4 regions of the Bradyrhizobium sp. LeoB3 genome follow, and region 1 is predicted to be linked to each of the others. Evidence: predicted binding sites of a transcription regulator. Region 1 holds the regulator's gene; each other region holds the start of a gene.

Region 1 (4,413 bases):
GCCGTCCAGCGCGTCGACCACCAGCCCGGAATCATCAGCAAATGCCGGGAGATCGGCGGCCTTGGCTGCCGCAATCGCCTTGATCGCGGCATTGGCGCGAAAACTGTCGCCGGTCTCCTCGGGCTCGCCAAGACCGAGATCGCCTGCCGAGATCGCCTCCACGCCATGCGGCGCCAGCAATTCGCGCATCTCGGCAAGCTTGCCGGGATTGTGGGTCGCGATCACGAGCTTTCCAGTGATTCGGCGGTGCATGGCCTATTGACTACGCCACTGCCATTTTCTGCAAGTCGACCAGCCGCGCCACGCCCTTGCGCGCCAGCGCCATCAGCGCCAGGAACTCGTCCTGCGAGAACGGCGTCTTTTCCGCGGTGCCCTGTACCTCGATGATGCGGCCGTCGCCGGTCATGACGAAATTGGCGTCGGTCTCGGCTTCAGAATCCTCGGCATAGTCGAGGTCGAGCACCGGCGTGCCATTATAGATGCCGCAGGAGATGGCCGCGACGTTGTCGCGCAACACGTTGGTTTTCAGCATGTTGCGGGTCTTCATCCAGTTGATGCAATCGGCCAGCGCGACCCAGGCGCCGGTGATCGAGGCGGTGCGCGTGCCGCCATCGGCCTGCAGCACGTCGCAATCGACCGTGATCTGGCGCTCGCCCAGCGCTTCCAGGTCGATGGTGGCGCGGAGCGAACGGCCGATGAGGCGCTGGATCTCGATGGTGCGCCCGCCCTGCTTGCCGGCGGAGGCCTCGCGCCGGGTACGTTCCAGCGTGGCGCGGGGCAGCATGCCGTATTCGGCGGTGACCCAGCCGCGGCCCTGGCCCTTCAGCCATGGCGGCAGGCGGTCTTCCAGGGTCGCAGTGACCAGCACATGGGTGTCGCCGAATTTCACCATGCAGGAACCCTCGGCATATTTGACCACGCCGCGTTCCAATGAGACGGGGCGCAGTTCGTCGGGTGCACGGCGGCTTGGCCGCATGGGAATCCTCCGGGAATTCGAGCGAATATGGCTGGCGGTGCTTGTAGGAGCGGGCAGCCGCAGCGGCAAGCTTTTTGGCCACCCTCCCTGGCCGTAATGCACGCTTGTCACCGGGCGTGTGGATGGTCAAATTAGACGTAGTTGTGAGGGAATTTTACTGGTGGCTCAACACGAACCGGTTGGTTTGATCGCGCCGCACGCCGGGCTTGCCCAGCTCAACGAGCGTTCGCGCGACATTTTCCGTCAAATCGTCGAAAGTTATCTGGCGACCGGCGAGCCGGTCGGCTCGCGTAACATCTCGCGCCTGATCGCGCTGCCGCTGTCGCCGGCCTCGGTGCGCAATGTGATGTCCGATCTCGAACAGCTCGGACTGATCTACGCGCCGCATACCTCCGCCGGCCGACTGCCGACCGAATTGGGCCTGCGCTTTTTCGTCGATGCGCTGATGCAGGTCGGCCATCTCACGGAGGCGGAACGGCAATCGATCCAGAGCCAATTGGCTACTGTCGGCCGCGCGCAGTCGGTCGAGGCGGCGCTCGATGAGGCCTTGATCCGGCTATCCGGCCTCACTCGCGCCGCCGCCGTGGTGCTGACGCCCAAATCCAATGCGCGGCTGAAGCATATCGAGTTCGTGCGGCTGGAGCCGGAACGTGCGCTGGTGGTGCTGGTCGGCGAAGACGGGCAGGTCGAGAACCGGGTGCTGAGCTTGCCGCCGGGTGTTCCATCCTCGGCACTGATCGAGGCCACCAACTTCCTCAATGCACGCATCCTCGGCCGTACGCTCGCCGAAGCGCGGCTCGAACTCGAGACCGCGCTGGGACAAAGTCGCGCCGAGCTCGATCAATTGACGCAGAAGGTGATCTCTGCAGGGCTTGCGAGCTGGTCGGGCGGCGACAATGAAGACCGGCAGCTCATCGTGCGCGGGCACGCCAATCTCTTGGAGGATTTGCATGCGCTCGAGGATCTCGAGCGCATCAAGTCGCTGTTCGATGATCTCGAGACCAAGCGCGGCGTCATCGACCTTCTGGGGCGTGCGGAAAGCGCCGATGGCGTGCGGATCTTCATCGGGTCGGAGAACAAATTGTTCTCGCTCTCGGGGTCCTCGACCATCGTTGCGCCCTATAGCGACGGCGCCGGCCGTATCGTGGGTGTGCTCGGCGTGATCGGGCCAACCCGGCTGAATTATGCGCGGGTGATCCCGACCGTGGACTATGCCGCGCGCCTCGTCAGCAGGATCCTCGGCGGCTAGAGCATTTCCGGTTCTGATGGAATCAGAACCGGAACTCTAGATTCTTGTTTTGACGCGTTTTCTTCACGCGAACCGGTGTCCACCCTCGGATCAGGTCCGAGGGCATGCTTCGCTCCAAAACGCTCTAACCCCGAAACGGGGCCGGTTGCGCTTGATTTTCATGGCCCAAAGCACGATATCCGGGCCAGCCAATCCCTTAACTGTTGATCAGACGTGATTTTTCGAAAAGGCAAGCCATGACCGACCCGAACCGGCCAAACGACAACGCCGAGAACCCGGCGCAGACCGGCGAGCCCGTGGTCTCGAAGCCCTACGTCATGCCAGACGATCCCGAACAGGGATCGGCGGAAGCCTTGACCAAGGAGCTCAATGAAGCGCGCGATCGGACATTGCGCACGCTGGCCGAGATGGAAAACCTGCGCAAGCGCACCAGCCGCGAGATCGCGGATGCGCGCGCTTATGGCATCACCGGCTTTGCCCGCGACATCCTCGACATCGCCGACAATCTGCAGCGTGCCCTCGACGCCGTCCCGGCGGAGGCCAAGGCGGCCGCCGACCCCGGGCTGAAGGCCCTGATCGAGGGTGTCGAATTGACCGAGCGCTCGCTGCACGCCACGCTGGAGAAGAACGGCGTCAAGAAGTTCGATCCCACCGGCGAGAAGTTCGATCCGAACTTTCAACAGGCGATGTACGAGGTTCCCGATCCCTCCGTGCCCTCGGGCACAGTGGTGCAGGTGGTCCAGGCCGGCTACACGATCGGCGATCGCGTGCTGCGTCCGGCGTTGGTCGGTGTCTCCAAGGGCGGCGCAAAAACCGCGCCGGCTTCCGCCGCACAGCAGAACTGAATCTGCTCAACGCATCCGCTGACGGAATGCTGTTAATGCCGGCCTCGACAAAGGCCGGCAGAGATAGATGTTATCGCGGCTGAATTCCGTCGCGCACGCTGCGGAAGCGCGGGAATGCGGTCGACCATTGATCGCGCGGCGAGGAGCCGATGATGCGCAGCGAGGTCTGCGCACCGAACCGCAGCCATTGCACGATGGTGACCGGCGTATTGTCCTTGCCGCTCACCGCATCGATCCGTGTCTCATAGCCGGGCTGGCCATCGATGCGGATCGGCTCCGACATCGTGATCCGTCCGTCGCGCACGCCGGGAATCGTGGTCGCGATCTGCTGGGCAAAACGGCCGCGATCATCGGGAGAGGCGGCGGTCGAGCCGATGATGCCGATGATCATGAAGGGCGCCACCTCGAACCCGCTCTTCTCGTCGCCATCGGCGACGATCAGCGCGGCGCCGGGTGCCAGCGTGCGGACGTTCTTGAAGTTCGCCAGATCGGTCATCTTGAACGGCATCAGCCCGAGCTGCTCGTCGACCGGAACCTGATCCCGGATCGCGGCGGTCGAAAACATCTGGCGGACGGCGTCATCGGTATAGATCCTGGCGGCATTCTCCGGGACCTGCATGGCGACGTAGCCGGAGAAGGTCGGCCCGGGCAGGATCATCGAATAGCGCCGCACAGCGCCGGCGCCATCCTTGGCATTCTCGACCGTGTAATAGGCAAGGCCGGCAGCGGTCTCGATGCTCTCCGGCTTGATCCCGCCGGTGCCGCCCGGGTTCGCCTTGAAGGCATTGGCGACCTCGCCATAGGCCTCCGCCGGCAAATCGGTGACCAGCACCTTGACGCCCTGGTCCTCGGTCTCGAAGCCGGTGAAGGTTTTCGCGCGATTGAGCCCCACTAGCGGCTTCATCCCGACCCGGGCGCCCGGCGGAAAGACCACGTCCGCGGCAAAGGCGGGAAATGCGGCGGCAATGAACAGGGTGACCGCGGCGAGGAGGCGAATGGGGTTCATGTCAAGGATCTACCGGGTTTGGCATTGAAGCCGTTCAATGGGCGGCCGGTGCGGGCCGCAAGCTGTCGGGCCTCGTTCAGTTGGCCCGCTTTTAGCGGTTTTGATGGCCCGACGACAGGGGCGGGCGGCTCCATGCAGCCTGATGGCACAGGGTGCAATGTCGCAGCTTTCTTGCGCATTCGTTAATGTGGCCCCCAAGACCAAGCCTGGGACCAAAACAGGACCAGACAGGTCCCGGGCCGGGCTGACACAATCTTTCAAACGTCAGTCTTTTCAGACCTCAAGGTTGCGTCCAGTCCTTGCAGGCCTTACCCCCCCTCCTATATGAGGCTCATCG
Region 2 (4,413 bases), on a different contig from region 1:
TCGTTGCGAGCCAACGGGTCGCGCGAATGCGCGCCCGATGACAGGCTCCGCGAAGCAATCCATCTCTCCGCCTGCGGATACAGTGGATTGCTTCGTCGCTTTGCTCCTCGCTATGACGGTGGCGGAAGCAGCGCCCACAGAAACCACATCCACAAGACGAAGTTCACCGCACCTGAACGGAGCGGCATTGCACTTGCAGATCGTGCTGCCATAATCGTTCGGGAGACCTGTGAATGTTACAACTGCAATCGGCGTTCGGCGTGGTGGCGCTGCTTCTGATCGCCTGGGCTTTCAGCGAGAAGCGCAGCGCGGTGTCGATCCGGCAGGCGATCGTCGGCCTCATCGTGACGCTGGTCACTGCGCTGGCCCTGATCAAGGTGCCGCTGGTGGCATCGGCTTTCGGCGCCATCAACGAGGCCGTCGGCGTCATCGCCGCCGCCTCGCGTGCCGGCACCTCCTTCGTGTTCGGCTATGTCGGCGGCGCGCCGCTCCCGTTCGATGTCAAGGCGCCGGGCGCTGATTTCATCCTCGCCTTCCAGGCGCTGCCGATCGTGCTGGTCATGAGCGTGCTGACCACGCTGCTGTTCTATTGGCGCGTGCTGCCGCCGATCGTGCGCGGCATGGCCTGGCTGCTCGAACGGACGCTCGGCGTCGGCGGCGCGGTCGGGCTCTCCACCGCCGCCAATATCTTCCTCGGCATGGTGGAAGCGCCGCTGTTCATCCGGCCCTATCTGGCGCAGCTCACCCGCGCCGAACTGTTCCTGGTGATGACGGGCGGCATGGCCGGGATCGCCGGTACCGTGCTGGTGCTCTACGCCACCCTGCTGGCGCCGCTGATCCCCGATGCGGCGGCGCATTTCGTCATTGCCTCGGTGCTAGGGGCGCCGGCGGCGATCCTGGTGAGCCTGATCATGGTGCCGGAGACATCAGGCGAGCGCACCGGCGGCGCGCTCGACGATCGCAGCGATCCCGAGATGCAGGCGTCCTCGACGATGGATGCCATCGTCAAGGGCACCGCGGCCGGGCTTGAACTGTTGCTCAACATCGTCGCGATGCTGCTCGTGTTGGTGGCGCTGGTCTATCTCGTCAACGCGATGCTCGGGATCCTGCCGGACATCGGCGGCGCCAAGATTTCTCTGCAGCGTCTGCTCGGCTATATCATGGCCCCGGTGTGCTGGCTGATGGGCCTGCCGTGGTCGCAAGCCATCACTGCGGGCAGCCTGATGGGGACCAAGACCGTGCTGAACGAATTGATCGCCTATGTCGATCTGTCGAAGCTTCCCACCGACGCGCTGGATGCGCGCTCGCGCCTGATCATGCTCTATGCGATGTGCGGCTTCGCCAATTTCGCCAGCCTCGGCATCATGATCGGCGGCCTCAACACGATGGCGCCGACGCGGCGCGAGGAGATCAATTCGCTCGGGCTGAAGTCGATCGTGTCGGGCACGCTGACAACCTGCCTGATGGGCGCGATCGTGGGGCTGTTGACGTAGGCGCCTCCGCCCTGCCCCGGGGCAACACCGTCATGCCCGGGCTTGACCCGGGCATCCATCATTCTGCAAAGACTCCTTGCGAAGCAAGATGGATGGCCGGGTCAAGCCCGGCCATGACGAGAAGAGTGGCTTGTCGTTCGGCGGTGGTTACGTCGTCAACTCTACCGTCTTGAACTCGGCGGGCAGGATGATCTCGAGCAGTTCGACATCATCCGAATAGTCGAGGATCATGTGCTTGATCTTCGGCGGCTGGGTCCAGGCGCTGCCTTGCTGCATCAGAGTCTCGCCCTGCCCTTCCATGTAGGTCTTCACCCAGCCCTTGAGCACATAGACCATCTGGAATTGCACGTCGTGATAATGCAGTTTCGAGACCTCTTCCGGATTGCACGGCCCGACCAGCCGGATCACATGCGCCTGCGCAAGCCCGTGCGTGGCGTCGGCAAAGCCGAGATCGCGATATTGCGCATAAGCGCGCAGCCCGTCGGCCTTGAAGTCTTCTTCGCGATGATGGCTCACCGCAATGCGTTGCTTCGGCTGCGCCTTATGTGCCGCCTTGGATACGCGGCCCTTGGACTTGATCGCCTTGCGGGCGGTGGATTTGGCGGCGGTCTTGTGGCCCGTCCATTTCTTCCGGACCGCCGTCTTGGCCGCGGGTCTTGATGTCACCTTCTTAGCCATGGCCTGCCTCCCTGTTGCAGGCGTCCGCGACGCGGACGCGTCCAGGGAACGTTACCACCGTTCCGCCCGGCAGCAATTGGTCTTGGCGCCTCAGTGCAAGCGGAAGACGCCGTCGACGGCACGCAGCTCCGCCGGCTTGATCAGCTTGGAATGCGCAACGGTCACCGAGTGCAGCGGCCCCTCGAGCTGCTCCTGCCAGAAGGCGAGGAAATCCTGCAGCGCAGGGAATTTCGGGAAGAGGTCGTAATTCTGCCAGACGTAGGTCTGCAGCAGTGAAGGATGGTCCGGCATTCGGTAGAGGATCTGTGCCGTCGTCAGCCCATAACCCAGCATCTGCTTCCGGAAATCGTCGGAAGCAACCCCACCAACCCGCGAGACCATATGCCAACCTCCGTTTTTTCGAAGGAGCGCATTCACGGGATGGCCTGCTAGTCGAGCCACCCCCGCGGAGATGCGCTCACATGAGGGAATTGTGACGCATAGGGCCAACTCATCACAAGCCCAAATGTTTAGGTGGCTGTTGAAAAATCGTGCATTAGCAGCAACTTAGCGCATCTGCTAATGCAGGTCTCGCCGTCGCTCGCTGCCCAGGTTAATGATGATAAACGATACTGGCAGGCGGCGATTTCGAGTGCCAATTTTTCTGCTACAAACCCTTGCTCCCACACAAAGTCTGGCCTATCTCCATCGCGGCTGGCTTGGCACTCGCCAAGACAGACTGCTAACGCTCCAGAATTCTACAGCATCCAGAATAGCTTAGGAGGACTGCATGAGTTTCCGTCCGCTTCACGACCGCGTCGTGGTCAAGCGCATCGACGCCGAAGAGAAGACCGCTGGCGGCATCATCATTCCAGACACTGCCAAGGAAAAGCCCTCCCAGGGCGAAGTCGTCGCCGTCGGCCCTGGTGGCCGCGACGAGGCCGGCAAGCTGATCCCGATCGATCTCAAGGTTGGCGATCGCGTGCTGTTCGGCAAGTGGTCCGGCACCGAAGTCAAGATCGACGGCCAGGAGCTATTGATCATGAAGGAAAGCGACATCATGGGCGTCCTCGACGTCCCCGCTTCCAAGAAGAAGGCGGCCTAAGGCCCTCCCTCCCAGGATAAATCCCTCAAGGAAAAACTCACATGGCAGCTAAAGAAGTCAAATTCTCCGTCGAGGCGCGCGACAAGATGCTGCGCGGCGTCGACATCCTCGCCAATGCGGTGAAGGTCACCCTCGGTCCGAAGGGCCGCAACGTCGTGCTCGACAAGTCATTCGGCGCTCCCCGCATCACCAAGGACGGCGTCACCGTCGCCAAGGAGATCGAGCTCGACGACAAGTTCGAGAACATGGGCGCCCAGATGGTGCGCGAAGTCGCCTCCAAGTCCGCTGACGCGGCCGGCGACGGCACCACCACCGCCACCGTGCTGGCCCAGGCGATCGTGAAGGAAGGCGCCAAGTCGGTCGCCGCCGGCATGAACCCGATGGACCTGAAGCGCGGCATCGACCTCGCGGTCGAGGCTGTGGTTGCGGACCTGCAGAAGAACTCCAAGAAGGTCACCTCCAACGACGAGATCGCCCAGGTCGGCACCATCTCCGCCAACGGCGACGCCGAGATCGGCAAGTTCCTCTCCGACGCCATGAAGAAGGTCGGCAATGAGGGCGTGATCACGGTCGAGGAAGCCAAGTCGCTGGAGACCGAGCTCGACGTCGTCGAGGGCATGCAGTTCGACCGTGGCTACATCTCGCCCTACTTCGTCACCAACGCCGACAAGATGCGCGTTGAGATGGACGACGCCTACATCCTCATCAACGAGAAGAAGCTCTCCTCGCTGAACGAGCTGCTGCCGCTGCTCGAGGCCGTGGTGCAGACCGGCAAGCCGCTCGTCATCGTCGCTGAAGACGTCGAAGGCGAAGCCCTCGCCACCCTGGTCGTCAACCGCCTCCGTGGCGGCCTGAAGGTCGCAGCCGTCAAGGCTCCGGGCTTCGGCGATCGCCGCAAGGCCATGCTGCAGGATATCGCGATCCTGACCGGCGGCCAGGCGATCTCGGAAGATCTCGGCATCAAGCTCGAGAACGTCACGCTGCAGATGCTCGGTCGCGCCAAGAAGGTGATGATCGACAAGGAGAACACCACGATCGTCAACGGCGCCGGCAAGAAGGCCGACATCGAGGCGCGCGTGGCGCAGATCAAGGCGCAGATCGAGGAGACCACCTCTGACTACGACCGTGAGAAGCTGCAGGAGCGTCTGGCCAAGCTCG
Region 3 (4,413 bases), on a different contig from region 1:
ATTGTAAAAATCAACAATTTTCATTGCTGATCGTCCGATCAGTTGGATGCTCCTTGGCAAATCGATATCGGGATAAAATGGAAATTCGCTCTGCGCGCCCCGGAACTTGTGCGAGTCCATGAAGTTCTTTGAGCGCCGCATGTCGCGGCGAGGAGAATCCAGATGAGGAAGATGCTTTTGCTTTCCGCGGCTATCGCTCTGATGTCGAGCGGTGCGCTCGCGCAGAGCACCGTGACGACTACGACCGGAGCCGGACGTGCAACGGTTCAGATCGAGCCAGAGTACCGCACCAGAATCAAGACCTACGTCACCGAGCACAAGGTTCGTCCCGTGACGACAAAGGAAAAGATCGTCGTCGGCGGAACGGTGCCGAGTGATGTCGAGCTCGCGGCGGTGCCGTCCGATTGGGGACCATCGCTCACGAAGTATCGCTATGTGTATTCCGGGGACCGCGTGATGCTGGTGGATCCCGGCACGCGCACCGTCGTTCAGGAAATTGATTGATGCAGGATAGAGGCTGCCGTTACGGCGGCCTCTATCTCTTCCGATGGAGGGAAATTTTGGAATCTCATCGCGAGGCCAGGATCGTGGGCGTGAGCCTGGCCATGGTCTACGTCGCCTGCCTGGTATTCGCCGCCATCAGCCTGACCTGACAGGAAGTACTCGGCGGCTATTCGGTTCTGATGCAATCAGAACCGAATATGTTCTAGTCCGGATACGAAAAGGCCGCCCAAAGGCGGCCTTTTGATTTGATTGTTAGAGGGGCTCAGAAGCCCATGCCGCCCATACCGCCGCCTCCGGGCGGCATCGCAGGCGCCGGCTCCTTCGGCAGTTCGGCGACCATGGCTTCCGTCGTCACCAGGAGGCCGGCGACCGAGGAGGCGTCCTGCAGCGCGGTGCGCACAACCTTGGCGGGGTCGATGATGCCTTCTTCGACCATGTCGACATATTCCTCGGTCTGGGCGTCGAAGCCGAAGGTCTCCGACTTGTTCTCGAGGATCTTGCCGACCACGATCGAGCCTTCGACGCCGGCGTTTTCCGAGATCTGGCGCACGGGGGCTTCGAGGGCCTTCAGCACGATGTTGATGCCGGCCTGGACGTCGGAATTGTCGTTGGAGAGACGGCCGACCGCCTTCTTGGCGCGCAGCAGCGCCACGCCGCCGCCGGGCACGATGCCTTCCTGCACCGCGGCGCGGGTTGCATTCAGCGCGTCCTCGACACGGTCCTTCTTCTCCTTGACCTCGACCTCGGTTGCGCCGCCGACGCGGATCACCGCGACGCCGCCGGCCAGCTTGGCCAGCCGCTCCTGCAGCTTCTCGCGGTCGTAGTCGGAGGTGGTCTCCTCGATCTGCGCCTTGATCTGGCCGACGCGTGCCTCGATGTCGGCCTTCTTGCCGGCGCCGCTGACGATCGTGGTGTTCTCCTTGTCGATCACGACCTTGCGGGCGCGGCCGAGCATCTTGATCGTGACGTTCTCGAGCTTGATGCCGAGCTCTTCGGAGATCAACTGGCCGCCGGTGAGGACCGCGATGTCCTCCAGCATCGCCTTGCGACGGTCGCCGAAGCCCGGCGCCTTGACGGCGGCGACCTTCAATCCGCCGCGCAGGCGGTTGACCACCAGTGTCGCCAGCGCCTCGCCCTCGACGTCCTCGGCGATGATCAAGAGCGGACGGCCGGACTGCACGACAGCTTCAAGCACCGGCAGCATCGCCTGCAGACCGGAGAGCTTCTTCTCGTGCAGGAGGATGTAGGCGTCCTCGAGCTCGGCGGTCATCTTCTCGGCATTGGTGATGAAATAGGGCGAGAGATAGCCGCGGTCGAACTTCATGCCTTCGACGATGTCGACCTCGGTCTCCAGCGACTTGTTCTCCTCGACCGTGATCACGCCCTCATTGCCGACCTTCTGCATGGCCTGGGCGATCATCTTGCCGATCGCGGTGTCGCCATTGGCCGAGATGGTGCCGACCTGGGCAACCTCGGAAGAGGCGGCCACTGGCTTGGCGCGCTTCTCGAGGTCCTTGACCACGGCGGCGACGGCAAGGTCGATGCCGCGCTTCAGGTCCATCGGGTTCATGCCCGCAGCAACCGCCTTGCCGCCCTCTCGCACGATCGCCTGCGCCAGCACGGTCGCGGTGGTGGTGCCGTCACCCGCGGTGTCGTTGGTCTTGGAGGCGACTTCGCGCAGCATCTGCGCGCCCATGTTCTCGAACTTGTCCTCGAGCTCGATCTCCTTGGCGACGGTGACGCCGTCCTTGGTGATGCGAGGGGCACCGAAGCTCTTTTCGATGACGACGTTGCGGCCCTTCGGGCCGAGCGTGACCTTTACCGCATTGGCAAGGACATCGACGCCGCGCAGCATTCGCTCGCGGGCTTCTCCGGCAAATTTAACGTCTTTGGCAGCCATATCTTGCTCCTGGAATGATTGAGGGCACTGGGCCGCACACCCTTGTCGTCATTGCCGGGCTTGACCCGGGCATGACATGTGTGGATGTTGCGGCCGCTCCGCTAAGTTGCGTTAGACCAGAACGCCCATGATGTCGGACTCCTTCATGATCAGGAGTTCCTCGCCGTCGAGCTTGACCTCGGTGCCCGACCATTTGCCGAACAGCACGCGATCGCCGACCTTGACGTCGATCGGGATCAGCTTGCCGGTCTCGTCGCGGCCGCCCGGCCCGACGGCGGTGACTTCGCCCTGAGAGGGCTTTTCCTTGGCGGTGTCGGGGATGATGATGCCGCCCTTGGACTTCTCTTCGGCTTCGATGCGCTTGACCACGACACGGTCATGCAGCGGGCGGAATTTGGATTTAGCCATGACGTTTCCTCTTGGAGGCTCGGTTTCAGGTCTCGTTCATCGAGGCCGGGGTGAATGCCGGCCGGTCGATGGCTCGCGGGCAGGATATCCAGCGCATTAGCAATCGTCGCGCCAGAGTGCTAATTGTGGGGCGGGGAATATGGCTTGGCGCCTTTCCTGTCAAGCAAAGTGGTTAAGGCCTTGGTGAGGCCAATATAGGATGCTGCAACCAAATCAAATCAGAGCCCAGGTTGGAGTTCTCACGTCATTGTTTCGACGTCATTGCTCTGCCTTACGTTTTAAGCTTGGCTGCAGGACGGGTGCGGCCCAAAGGTGCGACCCAAGGATATTTCGGGGGAATACGGATGATCGGATCAGGTGACGCGCGCGCGGTTGCGAAATTTGCGACCGTCTCGGCGCTGACGCTTCTGTTGGGCGCGTGCAGCAGCGTCAACCTGCCGTCGCTGTCATCCAACCCGGGGCCTGGGCCCGAACCGGAACTGGCGCCGGAAATGCCCGCCACCATTCGTTCCGACGAGATCGTCGGCCGCTGGGGCTTGGCCTCCTACCAAAATCCGGCGGACCGCGCTCGCACCGAGAAGATGGCGCGCGACCAGTGCAAGCAGCCTTACGTGATCGGCGCCGGCCAGTCCGGCGGCGTGATCATGCATCTCGCAGACCAGGCCACCCCCCAGGAGCTGCGTCTGAAGGGCTCTCCGAGCGGCAAGAACTATATCGGCCCGCCGGGGCCGTCCGGCGGCGAGCAGGACCGCGAGATCGTCTCCTTCGACGGCCGCGTCATGGTCACTCGCTTCGTCGACAAGGACGCCGCCGTCCGCTACGGCAACATGGTCTACGTCCGCTGCGCGCCACGGGCGTGAAGTTGCCAATTGCTGTGCGCTCTCCCCTTACAAGGAGGGCTATATGCGGCGGTGCCGGTTGATGTGCCCTCGCCCCTTGTGGGAGAGGGCAGCTCCGCTGACAGAACTGGACTCATTTGGGTGAGGGGTTCTCTCCGCGAACGCTATCGCCCGCGGAGACAACCCCTCATCCGGCGCTTCGCGCCAGCTTCTTCCACAAGGGGAGAAGGGAAGAGGGGGCGCCGCCGCGCATAAAAAACGCCGGCATCGCGCCGGCGTTTTGCGTTGTTCCCTGCGATCTGCCTGCTCAGTCGAACATCGCGTCGATATCGTCCTGCGAGGCGTGGCCCACGTCGCCGTCGAGCTTCGGGCCGTTGAGCAGGCGGGCGTCGCCCTCGCGGGTGTCGACGATCGGCGGCGCGTGCGCCTTGATGGCGTCGACACCGCCCCAGATATCCATCATCGCATTGATGTGCTGCTCGATGAACTTCATCGTGTTCATCACCTTGTTGATGCGCTGGCCGGTGAGGTCCTGGAAATTGCAGGCCTCGAAGATTGTCACCACACGTTCCTGGATATCCTCGGCAAGCAGCTTCTGCTGTTCGGGCGAGGCGACCTTGGTCAGCGCGGTGGCGGCCTGGTCGATCGCCTCAGTCGCCTCGAGGATCTGCTGGGTCGCCTCCTCGGTGCCGCCGACGACGGCCCCGAGCTCGCCGTTCACCTTGGCCATCTCCGGGCCATCGAAGCCCCTGCCGTGCAGCG
Region 4 (4,413 bases), on a different contig from region 1:
CGGCGAGCGCAAGCGTGATCTGATAGTGATCTTCGCCCAGCCGTTCGATGTTGTAGGGTGGATAGTGTTCCTCGACGGTCCGTTGCGTCTCGTCGAGCAGGTCGAAGATGCGATCGAACCCGACGGTCGACCGCCACAGGGGAGTGAAGTCAACGTTCCTCATAGCCAAGTCCTCCTAAGAGCAAGATGGATACGAAGGAGCGCAGGACACCGGTCCGGCGCCCAGTTCAGTCCGCCGGACCCGATCTGGCATCCGGCGCCGCAGCCTTGCGGCAAAACAGAACTACGAAAAACAACTATGGTTTCAAGGGCGCCTCCCGAAATTTTTGCTGCTCCCAGCTTGGGCGGTCAGATGCTCCAGCTCAGCCTCGGCCTCGCTGGCGAGACGAATCAACCGGCGGCGCTCCTCAGCGGACAGGCCGCTTCCCTTCAGCAAGCTATGGCAATGCGCGATCACCCGCCGGTCGCTCTCGATCAGGAACGCGCGCACGGCGTCGGGCAGGTGTGAATCGGAGCGCTCGGAAATCTGCTGACGGTGTGCCAATTCGAACATGGTTGCCCTCAGTAGCAGCAGGCGCGACCCATGCAGCGCGGATCGCGCCACGTGCGGACTCAGCTCACTCTCGGCAAGCTGCGCTCATGTTCGGATGGAAGTTGAAAGGAGCCTGGCTGAATATTGTCCGGCAACAGTAGGATATCGGTCTTGAAAAGCGGGGACCGCGGTTTCCAGCTCATCCAGCGGACCGACTCCAGATAGGAAATGGGTGGGAGCGGCAGAAGGTGGCCAGCGCTGTCGAGCGCCAACCTTGGCGTACTATCCATCCCCCAGGCGCTAACGGGCACGAGCACCATCGCCATGGCAAAAGCGGCTGCGACGGTTCTGCGGACGCCGCGTCCTGATGTCTTGGGCCAAGCCGAGCTGGATGCGTAGTTTCGGGTCATCTCATCCTCCTGTCCTTGAAAAACTGATCCATGCGATCGTGAGAAGGCTGAGGGCGAACATGAGCCAATGCATTGCCGTCGCCCCAATCTTGCGCGATCGATCCTGAATGCGAGTGCTCATCTGAGGCTCCCTGGCGCTTGTGAGCTTCCTTTCTCGTCGCGGTTGGCGGAGAGCCCGGCCGTTTCCGGCCGGGCCCGTGCTTGATTAGAAATCCATTGGCGGCGTTGCAGCGGCCGGCTCGGACTTCTTGGGCTTGTCGGCGACCAGTGCTTCCGTGGTGATCAGCAGAGCTGCAACGGAGGCCGCGTCCTGCAACGCGGTGCGAACGACCTTTGCGGGATCGATCACGCCGGCCTTCACCATGTCCTCATATTCGCCAGTGGCGGCGTTGAAACCCCAGTTGTAGTCGGAGTTCTCGAGCAGCTTGCCGACGACGAGCGAGCCGTCCTCGCCGGCGTTCTGGACGATCTGCCGCGCCGGCACCTGGATCGCGCGGCGCACGATATCGACGCCGGCCTTCTGATCGGCATTGGCGGTCTTTAAGCCATCGAGCGCTTTCAGCGCACGCAGCAGCGCCACGCCGCCGCCCGGCAGAATGCCTTCCTCGACCGCAGCGCGAGTCGCATGCATGGCATCGTCGACCCGGTCCTTCTTCTCCTTGACCTCGACTTCGGTCGCACCACCAACACGGATTACGGCGACGCCGCCGGCGAGCTTGGCCAGCCGCTCCTGCAGCTTCTCGCGATCGTAATCGGAGGTGGTCTCCTCGATCTGCGACTTGATCTGGGTGACGCGAGCCTCGATGTCCTTCTTGGCCCCGGCGCCGTCGACCACGGTCGTATTCTCCTTGTCGATCACGACCTTCTTGGCGCGCCCGAGCATCTTCAGCGTGACATTCTCGAGCTTGATGCCGAGATCTTCCGAAATCACGGTGCCGCCGGTGAGGATGGCAATATCCTCCAGCATGGCCTTGCGGCGATCGCCGAAGCCTGGCGCCTTCACCGCCGCGACCTTGAGGCCGCCGCGCAGTCGATTGACCACGAGCGCGGCAAGCGCTTCGCCCTCGACATCCTCGGCCACGATCAGCAGCGGCTTGCCAGACTGCACCACCGCTTCGAGCAGCGGCAGCATGGTCTGTAGACCGGACAGCTTCTTCTCATGGATCAGAATGTAGGGATCCTCGAGTTCGACCCGCATCTTTTCGGTGTTGGTGACGAAGTAGGGCGAGACAAAGCCGCGGTCGAACTGCATGCCCTCGACCACCTCCAGCTCGGTGTGGAGGCTCTTGGCTTCCTCGACGGTGATGACGCCCTCATTGCCGACCTTCTGCATCGCATCGGCAAGGAAGCGGCCGATCTCAGTATCGCCATTGGCCGAAATGGTGCCGATCTGGGCAATCTCCTCGTTGGAGGTGACCTTCTTGGCGTGGGACTTGAGGTCATTGACAATGGCGTCGACCGCAAGATCGATCCCGCGCTTGAGGTCCATCGGGTTCATGCCGGCCGCAACGGATTTCGCGCCCTCCTTGACGATGGCCTGGGCCAGCACGGTCGCAGTCGTGGTGCCGTCCCCGGCAAGGTCGTTGGTCTTGGAGGCGACTTCGCGCACCATCTGTGCGCCCATGTTCTCGAACTTGTCTTCCAGTTCGATTTCCTTGGCGACGGTGACGCCATCCTTGGTGATGCGGGGTGCGCCGAAGGATTTCTCGATCACGACGTTGCGTCCCTTGGGACCGAGGGTGACCTTCACGGCGTTCGCCAGCGTGTCCACGCCCCGCAGCATCCGCTCGCGGGCTTCCGTGGAGAATTTCACGTCCTTGGCAGCCATTTGCCTGCTCCTTTCTCTCAATGACTGTCAGCTCTTGCAATTTGCTCAGGCGGCCTTCTTGAGCGAGCCGGTCTTGTCGACCACGCCCAGAAGATCGCTCTCCTTCATGATCAGGTAGTCCTGGCCGTCGATCTTCACCTCTGTGCCGGACCACTTGCCGAACAGCACGCGGTCTCCCGGCTTGACGTCGATCGGGGTCAACTGGCCCTGCTCATTCCTCGCGCCGGGCCCCGCGGCGACGATCTCGCCCTCCTGCGGCTTTTCCTTCGCGGTGTCGGGAATGATGATGCCGCCGGCAGTCTTCTCTTCGGCATCGATGCGGCGCACGAGCACGCGGTCGTGCAATGGACGGAAATGCATGCACATCCTCCTTGTCAGGTCAGCGATGTCATAAAGCCGGGTCCGGGACCGGCCCCGGGCGGAAAACGACCTAGGAAGCGGAAAAAAGTCCGTCAAGGGTCCCTAAATAAATTTTTGTCACTCCGGGCGACCGAGTGCCAGGCCGCCTCTTGAACGGCCATTTTCGGTCAACCAGCTAACCGACGCGGCGGCCGCTGGAGGCCGAAAGACAGATTCTGGGGGAGATTTCATGCGAGTTTTGCGTTTGCTCGGATGGCTGGGCGTCATCTCCGGGTTGTGGTGGGCGCTGTCGGCAGCGCCGGCCACCGCTCAGATTCCGGACCTCAATACAGGCCGCGTGCCGACGCTTGCGCCGCTCGTGCGGGAAGTGACGCCCGCGGTCGTCAACATTTCGGTTCAGGGGCGAGTGCGCGAGGACAATCCGCTTTACCAGGATCCGCTGTTCCGCGAGTTCTTCAACGTCCCGAAGCAACTGGAGAAGGAAGTCAGCGCGACCGGTTCGGGCGTGATCGTCGACGCCCAGCGCGGTTATGTGCTGACGGCGAACCATGTCGTCGCCAATGCCACCGCAGTGCAGATCAGGACCAAGGACGGCCGCAAGTTCGCCGGTCGGGTTGTGGGCCGCGATCCGCCCACCGATATCGCACTGCTGCAGATCAGGGAGCCTGCCGGGCTCAAGGCTATTGCACTCGGCGACAGCGACGCGCTTCAGGTCGGTGACTTCGTGATCGCGGTCGGCAATCCCTTCGGACTCGGCCAGACCGTCACCTCGGGCCTCGTCAGCGCGCTCGGGCGCACTGGGCTCGGCAAGCACGGCTATGAGGATTTCATCCAGACCGATGCGGCAATCAATCCCGGCAATTCCGGAGGCGGGCTGATCAACTTGCGAGGTCAGCTGGTCGGCATCAATACGGCGATTATCTCGCCGGGCGGCGGCAATGTTGGCATTGGCTTTGCGGTGCCGATCAACATGGCGCGCGAGGTAATGAACCAGCTTGCGGCGACCGGACGAGTCGAGCGCGGGCGCATCGGCATTGCGCTGGAGGACATGGAAGCGCCGGCCACGGGCGCGACGCAGGGCGCCCGCATCAAGGAAGTCAGTCCCGGCTCTCCGGCGGAGCGCGCGGGGCTGCGCCGCGGCGACATCATCCTCAAGGCCAACGACATTCCCGTCCGCAGCGCAACGCAGATGCGCAACGTGATCGGGCTGACGCCGGTCGGCCGGCAGGTGCGGCTGACGATCGAGCGCGACCGCATGACCGAAAGTGCCACGGTGGAGGTTG

What was found. Region 1 encodes HrcA, which represses chaperone genes, less so after heat shock. Its sites were predicted from a motif close to GTTAGCACTCNCNNNNNGNGAGTGCTAAC; they were not measured.
Region 2: a site for HrcA is predicted at 2,869-2,897, ahead of groES (co-chaperone GroES). Genes of this name have one in related genera too.
Region 3: a site for HrcA is predicted at 2,908-2,936, ahead of ACZXDY_RS27845 (co-chaperone GroES). Genes of this name have one in related genera too.
Region 4: a site for HrcA is predicted at 3,244-3,272, ahead of groES (co-chaperone GroES). Genes of this name have one in related genera too.

The regions. Positions count from the first base shown of each region.
Region 1 covers NZ_JBVBEF010000026.1:9,181-13,593, reverse strand. Annotated here, with positions in the region: gene rdgB (RdgB/HAM1 family non-canonical purine NTP pyrophosphatase) at 1-252, opposite strand, end outside; gene rph (ribonuclease PH) at 263-976, opposite strand; gene hrcA (heat-inducible transcriptional repressor HrcA) at 1,137-2,225, shown strand; gene grpE (nucleotide exchange factor GrpE) at 2,462-3,070, shown strand; gene ACZXDY_RS18570 (hypothetical protein) at 3,141-4,076, opposite strand.
Region 2 covers NZ_JBVBEF010000005.1:136,795-141,207, forward strand. Annotated here, with positions in the region: gene ACZXDY_RS07095 (NupC/NupG family nucleoside CNT transporter) at 234-1,493, shown strand; gene ACZXDY_RS07100 (cupin domain-containing protein) at 1,641-2,171, opposite strand; gene ACZXDY_RS07105 (usg protein) at 2,262-2,552, opposite strand; gene groES (co-chaperone GroES) at 2,941-3,255, shown strand; gene groL (chaperonin GroEL) at 3,297-4,413, shown strand, end outside.
Region 3 covers NZ_JBVBEF010000052.1:30,066-34,478, reverse strand. Annotated here, with positions in the region: gene ACZXDY_RS27865 (hypothetical protein) at 1-122, shown strand, start outside; gene ACZXDY_RS27860 (DUF1236 domain-containing protein) at 163-504, shown strand; gene ACZXDY_RS27855 (hypothetical protein) at 504-653, shown strand; gene groL (chaperonin GroEL) at 767-2,404, opposite strand; gene ACZXDY_RS27845 (co-chaperone GroES) at 2,516-2,812, opposite strand; gene ACZXDY_RS27840 (hypothetical protein) at 3,157-3,672, shown strand; gene ACZXDY_RS27835 (protein phosphatase CheZ) at 3,959-4,413, opposite strand, start outside.
Region 4 covers NZ_JBVBEF010000028.1:66,708-71,120, reverse strand. Annotated here, with positions in the region: gene ACZXDY_RS19715 (Hsp20 family protein) at 1-163, opposite strand, end outside; gene ACZXDY_RS19710 (hypothetical protein) at 305-553, opposite strand; gene groL (chaperonin GroEL) at 1,148-2,770, opposite strand; gene groES (co-chaperone GroES) at 2,816-3,130, opposite strand; gene ACZXDY_RS19695 (trypsin-like peptidase domain-containing protein) at 3,360-4,413, shown strand, end outside.